Regions from separate parts of the Priestia sp. 3CA3 genome, predicted to be linked through region 3. Evidence: riboswitches for the same ligand, from Rfam matches in the RefSeq annotation. Region 3 holds a riboswitch; each other region holds the start of a gene.
The links. Region 3 has a riboswitch for S-adenosylmethionine ahead of metK (methionine adenosyltransferase). Riboswitches for the same ligand answer to the same signal wherever they lie in the genome.
Positions count from the first base shown of each region.

Region 1: linked by a shared signal. The riboswitch ahead of AC1VNJ_RS15880 (trans-sulfuration enzyme family protein) and the one ahead of metK (methionine adenosyltransferase) in region 3 are both predicted to bind S-adenosylmethionine.
Region 2: linked by a shared signal. The riboswitch ahead of AC1VNJ_RS14800 (hypothetical protein) and the one ahead of metK (methionine adenosyltransferase) in region 3 are both predicted to bind S-adenosylmethionine.

Region 1 is NZ_JBXENJ010000005.1:334,718-338,002, forward strand. It holds gene AC1VNJ_RS15870 (spore coat protein) at 1-675, shown strand, start outside; gene AC1VNJ_RS15875 (hypothetical protein) at 745-1,407, shown strand; SAM riboswitch class I at 1,574-1,691, shown strand; gene AC1VNJ_RS15880 (trans-sulfuration enzyme family protein) at 1,763-2,911, shown strand; gene AC1VNJ_RS15885 (trans-sulfuration enzyme family protein) at 2,892-3,285, shown strand, end outside.
Region 2 is NZ_JBXENJ010000005.1:124,647-127,931, forward strand. It holds gene AC1VNJ_RS14795 (amidohydrolase) at 1-1,012, shown strand, start outside; SAM riboswitch class I at 1,076-1,177, shown strand; gene AC1VNJ_RS14800 (hypothetical protein) at 1,246-1,488, shown strand; gene AC1VNJ_RS14805 (M20/M25/M40 family metallo-hydrolase) at 1,955-3,285, shown strand, end outside.
Region 3 is NZ_JBXENJ010000001.1:37,221-40,505, forward strand. It holds gene pckA (phosphoenolpyruvate carboxykinase (ATP)) at 1-1,039, opposite strand, end outside; SAM riboswitch class I at 1,414-1,531, shown strand; gene metK (methionine adenosyltransferase) at 1,664-2,866, shown strand; gene AC1VNJ_RS00210 (glycosyltransferase family 4 protein) at 2,899-3,285, opposite strand, start outside.

The DNA of each region.
Region 1 (3,285 bases), on a different contig from region 3:
AAAGATAAGCAGGTGCAAATAAATCAAGGTGGTCCAGAGAAGAAAGTGGGTAAAATCCTTGACGTATTAGGCTCATTTGAATCTGCGTATGTCGTATTATTAACAGAAGATGACGGCGTCGTTTATATCAATGTAGAGCATATAAAGAGTGTAAGTGAAGTTGTAAGCAAAAATACACCTGTTGTTCCGCAAAATCCATTATTAGTTGAAGAAACACCTGATTATATCAAAGCGAAAAGTTTTAATGAACTGTTTGAAGAGTTTTCACATAGATGGGTAGCTATTAACGGTGGAGGCCCAGAGGCTGTGGAAGGTGTATTAGTTCAAAGCCGCAGTGGAAACTTTACTCTTGTACAAAATAATCAAGTTTTACGTTTACAACCAAGACACGTAAAAACCATTGCCTTAGGATCAAAAGGATCTTTCAAGCAAAATGAAGAAAATTCTGAGCAAAATGGAGATACAAATGAAGAAGATTCTATGCAAGAGTCAACTACAGTAGATAGAACCGGAGGTCGCACGGATGGCCGTACTGGAGACCGTACCGGAAGACGTACCGGAAGACGTACAGGAGGTCGCACAGACGATCGCTCGGGAGGACGCCGTACGGGTTCACGCTCTTCAACACCAGGTGAAAAAGTTATTAAAACGAAAAATTATCGTTGGAAAGCATGACGAACTGGAACGTAAAAGGTGCTTATAAAGCACCTTTTCTATCATATAGGAAAAAGGAGGAGAATGAGAATGAGTATGAATCATTATATTGATAAAATTGTTGAAGTCGATATATCAGGGAAAACAACGTTTATAGGAAAACTTGTTGATCTCGGGTTAGATGTAATGGTTTTATATAATGGACATGATTATTTGTATATTCCTCTTTTACACATACATCGCTTGCGAGAGGTTTCAGAAGAAGATTATACACCTTTACGAACCATAGAAGAGAACTTAATAGAAGAAAGTCAGCGGATTTCTTATCGTAATATTTTACAGCAGGCAAAAGGGAAATTTATTGAAATTTATGTAACAGGAGGAAAATCATTGCATGGCTATATTACAAGCGTGCTGAATGATTATCTTGTGTTTTATTCTCCAGTGTATAAAAATGTCTTTGTTTCTCTACATCATTTGAAATGGCTTACCCCTTATAGTAATGAGTTAACCCCTTATTCTTTAAGTGACAAAGAGCTCCCAGTAAGGCCTGCCTCTGCACCTTTTGTCAGAAACTTTGAAGAGCAGCTTAAAAAATATGAAAATCAACTGGTCGTATTAGATTTAGGGGATCAATCAGAAAAAATTGGCGTACTTAAAGAAGTTTCTAATAATATTGTTGAACTAATTACGGCAAATGGAGAAAGTATGTATTGGAAGTTAGCTCACGTAAAATCTGTGCACTTGCCTTAGAAAAAGAGACCTCGGTGTCGTCTCTTTTTTTATGTACTTATCAGGACAAGTATATTGAATAAACAAATGAGATGATTTAAATTTTTTAGAAAATTATGTTGACAATAAAGAAAATCTTTATTAAAGTTAGTAACAACAAACGTTAACCACCAACAATTATATAGAACTCTTATCAAGAGTGGCGGAGGGACTGGCCCTGCGATGCCCGGCAACCATCAAATGAAACATTCATTTGAACGGTGCTAATTCCTGTGGAACATCAGTATTGTTCTAACAGATGAGAGAAATCGTGTATAAACGAACACTCTTCCATCTGTGAAGAGTGTTTTTTATTTTGAGTTAAGGAGAGAAATAGATGAAAATTGAAACTTTATTAGTTCGTTCAGGAGTAGGTCGTGACCCTTCAACAGGTTCTATTACAACACCCATTTACCAAGCATCAACATTTGCTCATCCTGCTTTAGGGCAAAGTACAGGATTTGACTATGCACGTACGGCAAATCCTACTCGTACGGCATTGGAAGAAGCAATTGCTGCTTTAGAAAAAGGCGAAGTAGGAGTAGCATTCGCTTCAGGAATGGCGGGTGTAATGTCAGTTTTAGCGCTATTTAAAAACGGAGATCATTTAATTGTATCAGAGGATTTATACGGAGGAACGTACCGAGTACTAAATGAAATCTTTTCAGAGCAAGGAATTACTGTTTCGTACGTCAACACAGCCCATCTCGAGCAAGTAAAAGATGCGCTTCGTCCCAACACGAAAGCTTTATTCATTGAAACACCTACAAATCCAATGATGCACGTGACTGATTTGCCAGAAGCAATTGCGTTAGCTAAACAGCATGATTTGCTTACTATCATTGACAATACATTCATGTCCCCTTACTATCAGCGTCCTTTAGAGCTTGGAGCAGATATTGTGATACATAGTGCAAGCAAATACATTGGGGGTCATAATGATGTAGTTGCTGGTCTTGTAGTCGCTCGATGTAGTAGCTTAGGAGAAAAAATTCGTTTTTATCAAAATGCAGCTGGGGCAATCTTAGGTCCACAAGATAGCTGGCTGTTATTGCGCGGTATTAAGACGCTAGCGCTTCGTATGGAAAAACATAACGAAAACGCACTGAAAATTGCAAATTGGCTTACTGCTCATGATCTCGTGGAAAAAGTGTATTACCCTGGTCTTGAAACACATCCGGGCTATGAAATCATGAAGAAACAAGCAACTGGATTTGGAGGCATGATTTCTTTTGCTGTCTCACACCCTGACATCGTGTCAGTACTTTTAGAAAATGTTAAAGTTATTACATTTGCAGAAAGCTTAGGAGGCGTGGAAAGTTTAATGACATTCCCAGCTCGTCAAACACACGCTGACATTCCGGAGGAAATTCGAAATCGTGTCGGAGTAACAAACTGTTTACTTCGATTATCAGTTGGAATTGAGCACGCAGATGATTTAATTAAAGATTTAAAGGAGGCATTTGATGCATACCAACAACAATAAACATAGATTTGGTACGAACTTAATTCATGCAAATACAGGAATTGACGGTCATTTTGGAGCGGTTAACGTACCTATTTATCAAGTATCTACATTTAACCAAGAAGATGAGACGAACAACGGCCGCTATGACTATTCTCGTTCAGGAAACCCAACGCGTGAGGCTTTAGAAAACACTATTGCTCAGCTAGAAAATGGATACGCTGGTTTTGCTTTTTCATCAGGTATGGCTGCTATTTCATCGGTGTTATCTATTTTTGAATCAGGGGATGAAATTTTAGTTTCACACGATACGTACGGCGGGACATATCGTGTATTAACACGATTATTTTCAAAGTTTGGTATCAAAACAACTTTTGTTGATACAACGAAGGTTG
Region 2 (3,285 bases), on a different contig from region 3:
ATTCCATTTAGACGTGGGAGCAGTAGCGGAAATTGTGGGAGGAAAGCCGGGACCTACTATCGCTATTCGAGCTGATATTGATGCGCTGCCAATTGAAGAAAAAACCAATCTGCCATTTGCTTCTGAAGTGAACGGTGTTATGCACGCATGCGGACATGATTTTCATACGGCTTCTATAATCGGAGCAGCCATTCTTCTCAAAGAGCGTCAGCAGGAGCTTTGCGGTACGGTTCGATTTATCTTTCAACCGGCCGAAGAAACGGCTTCTGGGGCAAAAATGCTCGTTGAAACAGGTGTGCTCGAAGGAGTAGAAGCGATATTTGGAATGCATAACAAACCGAATCTTCCTGTAGGAACCATTGGTGTCAAATCGGGACCTTTAATGGCAAGCGTTGATCGTTTTGAAATTGACGTCAAAGGAGTAGGCGGTCACGCAGGTATTCCAGAAAAAACAGTAGATCCGATTGCTGTTGCTGGTCAAATTGTTACTAGTTTACAAACCATTGTCAGCCGTAATCTCAGCCCATTTCAAAATGTTGTTGTCAGCATAACTCAAATCCACGGAGGGAGCTCGTGGAACGTCATTCCTGACAAAGTAACGCTTGAAGGAACGGTGCGTACCTTTCAAGAAGAAGCGAGAGAAAAAATACCGGCTCTTATGAAACGAACTGCTGAAGGGATTGGAGCAGCTTTCGGCGCTTCAGTAGACGTTAAATGGTATCCGTATCTTCCTGTAGTAAACAATGATGATACGCTGGAAAAATTGGTTATTAACGCTGCAGAGAATCTTAGTTATCAAGTCGTAGAAGCTGAACAATCGCCTGGAGGAGAAGATTTTGCCGTATATCAGCAGCGTGTACCAGGATTTTTTGTATGGATGGGTACGGCTGGAGAATATGAATGGCACCATCCTTCTTTTTCATTAAATGAAGAGGCATTACTTGTAGCAGCTTCTTATTTTGCTAATCTAAGCTTTGACTTTTTGAATTCATTCCATTACCAAAAAAATTAAAATATTTTTATTTTTCTATTTACGCGGATGGAATTGTTTGATAAAATAAATTTTAAATTAAAAAAGTTATCACGAGTGGACGAGAGATCTGGCTCTTTGACTCCACAGCAACCTACGAATGTAAGGTGCTCCTACCAGCAAAGCATGTGCTTTGGGTGATAAAACGGGTGAAAAACTCATTTTGCATCAAAGCAAAATGAGTTTTTTTTATTTTTCTAAAAGGAGAGGGTTTTATGAGTCATATAGCAGTTGCAGCACATACAGGAGAGAAAGCATTAAAGGAAGCCGTAAAATTATTAGGAAAGCATTATCAAGTAGCTTATCGTGAATTAGAAACATTTTATGAAATTGTGGTCGAAAACCATGTTCGTACATATGCTGTAGGCATAGATATTAAAGATGTACAAAAAGCAAATGAACTAGAAATTTATTCATCATGCTGTTCCAAGCTTGAGCGAGTAGGCTGTCTTTTATAGAAGTCTGCTCGCGCCTCTATTTTTAAAGTGTTTTTAAATAGAAAGCATTTTTTTTGACAATTGAAGAATCTGGTGGGTATATTCATTACTCACTAGGCTTTAAAATTAATCATAAATTGTCGAAATTTTTACACAAATTAAAGGTTACATTCGAAATGAATTGTGGTATGTTATAAAACAAGAATATTTTATGAAAGGAGCATTGAAATGGAAATGTCTCTTGAACATGGAAACGATGCAGGAAGCGAACAGCTTATTGATCGTATCCTAGACTTTTTAGAAGATGACGAAAAGTAAAAAAAAGAGTGTGCGGTGCTAGCCCTAGCCGCGCACTCTTTTTTTATCATGTGCGTCAAGGAAGCGCATACTATGATACATAGGGATAGAATGAAAGGGTCTCTGTCAAAGGGATTGACGAATCGTTTTGTTTGATGGAAAATTTAGAAAAAGGAAAGAGATGAAGGGTATGTCGAACAAAACATCTTTGTATCAAACAAAAGAACAGTTAAAGAAGCTTGTAAGCGAATTGGTTTCTATACCTAGCGTGACAGGAACGATGGCAGAAGTGGAAATGGCTGAATCGATAGCGTCGTATTTATTGAAGCTGCCTTACTTTCAAAAAAACGAGCAAGTTGAGCTTCATTCAACAGGAGACGGGCGATCGATTGTCACAGCTTTTGTTGAAGGGAAAAATACGAATAAAACAGTTGTATTAGTCAGTCATTACGACGTAGTGGATGTACAAGATTATGGACAGTGGAAAAAGGATGCTTTTCACGCTGATACGTTAACGAGTACTTTTTATAATGATATGGAACAAGTTCCGGCGCACGTACAAAAAGATATGATAAAAGGAGACTGGCTTTTTGGCCGAGGAACGATGGACATGAAAGCAGGTATTGCTCTGCATATCAGTATGATTGAACGAGCATGCAACGGAGAGTTTGACGGAAACATCCTGCTTCTGTCGGTACCGGATGAAGAAGTAAATTCGCTCGGAATGAGAAAAGCAGTGCCTGTTCTTTTAGAACTTGCGTGCAAACATCAGCTGGATTTTTCTCTCATGCTAAATGCAGAACCAGTGTTCAGCCGCTATCCTGGTGATCAAACGAACTATGTGTACTCAGGATCGATTGGCAAGATCATGCCAAGCTTTTTGTGTTATGGAAAAGAAACTCATGTAGGGGAACCGCTAGCTGGTTTAAATGCTAATTTACTAGCTTCTTATTTAACAAAAGAAATAGAACTAAACGTTGATTTTTGCGAAAAAGTAAGAAATGAAACGAGTCCACCTCCTACGGTGCTGATACAAAAAGATTTAAAAGAAGAGTATTCCGTTCAAGTTCCGCACTCTGCCGTTGTATTATTTAATTTATTTATGTTAAACCGCTCTCTTAAAGAAGTAACAGATTTGCTGTTGAAATCGGCTGACAAAGCGGCTTTGAATGTAAAAAAACATTATAATAAAGCCGCTAGGCAGTACGCTGCGGGAATGGAGGGTTCATCTCTTGACGTGAACGTATGGACGTATGAAGAACTTTATACTCATGCAGTCAAACAGCACGGTGAAAAATATGTGCAAGAAATGGAAGCGGCACTTTTGGCACAAGAAGATGATGACAGAAATAAAACCATTAAATTAGTAAACTCTTTAGCTGGTTTATGTAAAGAAGCAGCTCCGATGATAGTCTTATTTTTTACGCCGCCTTTTTACCCGGCCGTTTGTTCACATGATGATCTCTTTGTACAAAAGATTTTGTCAAACGTACAGGCAACTGCCAAAGAGCAATTCCAAGT
Region 3 (3,285 bases):
TTAAAAAGACAATAGCTGTAGGGTGCCCAGCAACGCTTGGCAATACCGTATTATCAATAGAGTCAATTGAATAAGCGGCACGAGTATTCTCTGTTAAACTATTATCATTGTAATCTGCTACTTTCGTATTTTGATTCAACACTACATTTTCCAGTACTGCGCCGAAGCGAATTGCATTAAAAATTTGCGGTTCTTTTTCTTCGGAAAGCTGAATGCACTTCGCGTAGCAGCCTCCTTCAATATTAAATACACCAGAGCTTGACCAACCGTGCTCGTCATCTCCGATTAAACGACGGTTTGCATCAGCAGAAAGCGTTGTTTTACCCGTTCCAGATAAACCAAAGAATAATGCAACGTCACCTTCTTCTCCTACGTTAGCAGAACAGTGCATGGATAGAATATTGTTTTGAGGAAGCAAGAAGTTCATCACTGAGAAAATGGATTTTTTCATTTCACCAGCGTATTCAGTTCCTCCAATTAGCACAATGCGTCGCTCTAATGAAAGAATAATGAAGGTTTCCGAATTCGTCCCGTCTGTTTCAGGGTCAGCTTTGAACGTTGGAGCTGCTACAATTGTAAACGGCTTCACATCATCATTTGTTTTTTGTTCAGCTGAAGGGCGAATGAATAACTGCTGAGCGAATAGGTTGTGCCATGCAAATTCATTAACTACTTGAATTGGTAACTGATACTTTTTATCAGCTCCAGCATATCCATTAAAAACAAAAAGTTCATCCTGCTTCTTTAAGTGGGTTAAGACTTTTTTGTATAGCGCATCGAATCGCTGAGCAGAAATTGGCTGATTGACGGGTCCCCATTCAACCGTTTTTGAAGATACAGCATCGCTTACAATAAATTTATCCAAAGGAGAGCGGCCTGTATATTTTCCGGTTTCGACTGACACAGCACCTGTAGAAGTCAGCGTTCCTTCGCGTCGAGCTAGAATTTTTTCAACAAGTTGTGGAACAGATAATTGGTGTTTTGTTGTTTTTAATTGAAGCAAACCATTTAATTCGATAGACATATCAACAGTACTCATGTGCACTACCTTCCTTTTTTAGCTATTATTTATTCATTAATGTTTGAAATTTATAATTAGTATAACACATTTATTTAATTATTCTATACTATTTAACTAAAAATGTTTGTGTATTATAAAAAAATGTACGTTATACCTATTTTAGACACATGTATATGTGCTAGAAGCGAAAAAAGTGAAGCTATTTCAAGTGAAAGCCTTTTTTTGGTCTGTCTTGTTAACCAAACTTCGTGATCATTCTTAATAAGGTATACTATTTTTAAATTTGAGTATGTTACATTAAAACAGATTCAAACATAAAGAGATGATTTCCATTTGAATGTTGTTGACAGTGAAGCGCTTTTTCATGTATTATATGTCCTTGAACGGATACTCTCTTATCCCGAGCTGGTGGAGGGACAGGCCCTGTGAAACCCAGCAACCATCGTCATTTTTTTGTGTAGACGATAAGGTGCTAACCTGATGCAAGGGCACAACCTTGATCGATAAGAGTGAAAGGCTTATGTAGAATTTGATACCTTTCCTCGATACAAGGAAAGGTTTTTTTATATTTTTTAACGTGTAATGAAAATAAGGGAATGAGTACCGTATCACAATGTATCGTATTTATAAGGAGGAAAACTGATGTCAACACAACGTCGTCTGTTCACGTCAGAATCTGTTACAGAGGGACATCCCGATAAAATTTGTGACCAAATTTCTGACTCAATTCTTGATGCTATCCTAGCAAAGGATCCAAATGCTCGTGTTGCTTGTGAAACAAGCGTAACAACTGGTTTAGTTTTAGTAAGCGGTGAAATTACAACTTCTACTTACGTGGATATTCCTAAAACAGTTCGTGAAACAATTAAAGGAATTGGCTATACTCGTGCAAAATACGGATTTGATGCTGAAACTTGTGCAGTATTAACATCTATCGACGAGCAGTCAGCTGATATCGCTGCTGGTGTAGACCAAGCGTTAGAAGCACGTGAAGGTCAAATGTCCGATGAAGAAATCGAAGCAATCGGAGCTGGAGACCAAGGGTTAATGTTTGGTTATGCATGTAACGAAACAAAAGAATTAATGCCTCTTCCAATTTCATTAGCTCATAAACTTGCTCGCCGTCTAACAGAAGTACGTAAAGAAGAAATTCTTCCTTACCTTCGCCCGGATGGTAAAACACAAGTAACAGTTGAATATGATGAAAACAACAAACCTGTTCGCATCGATACAATTGTTATTTCAACTCAGCATCACCCAGAAGTAACGTTAGAGCAAATTCAACGTAACTTAAAAGAATATGTAATTAATCCAGTTGTTCCAAATGAGTTAATTGATGAAAATACAAAGTATTTCATTAACCCAACAGGACGTTTCGTAATCGGCGGCCCTCAAGGAGATGCTGGTTTAACTGGTCGTAAAATTATCGTTGATACTTACGGCGGATATGCTCGTCACGGCGGCGGTGCATTCTCTGGTAAGGACGCAACAAAAGTAGACCGTTCAGCAGCTTATGCAGCTCGTTATGTTGCGAAAAACATTGTAGCAGCTGATCTTGCTGATAAATGTGAAGTACAACTAGCATATGCAATTGGTGTTGCACAGCCAGTATCTATTTCAATTGATACATTCGGTACAGGAAAAGTTTCTGAAGAAGTACTAGTAGATGTAGTACGCAAAAACTTTGACCTACGTCCAGCAGGCATCATTAAAATGCTTGATTTACGTCGCCCAATTTATAAGCAAACAGCAGCTTACGGTCACTTTGGTCGTACAGATGTGGAGCTTCCTTGGGAGTTCACAGACAAAGCTGAAGCATTAAAAACTCAAGCTTTAGCTAAATAATAAAAAAATCTCCGTGAAAACGGAGATTTTTTTTATGCCCATTGAATACCTTCAGCAGATTTTTCTACGACATCTTCATATTCTGAAAGCAAATGCTGAAAAATGGCGTCCCATGATTGAGTAAGAGCATAGTGTCTCGCTGCATGGCTAAAGTGAAGCCGCTGGTGCAAATCATCAAGTAAACCTGTAATAGCCGAACTGAATTCTTCTAAGGAGTGAGGTTTGCAAAGGTAGCCGTTTCGCCCGTGCTGAACCATCTGTTTAACTCCTCCTGCATTTGCTGCCACCACGGGAGTTCCAGAAGCAAGAGACTCCAGTACGACATTTCCGAACGTTTCTGTTTCTGAAGGGAAAACAAACAAATCAGATGAAGAATAGATATGAGCAAGTTGCTTACCTTCAAGAAAGCCTGTAAATGT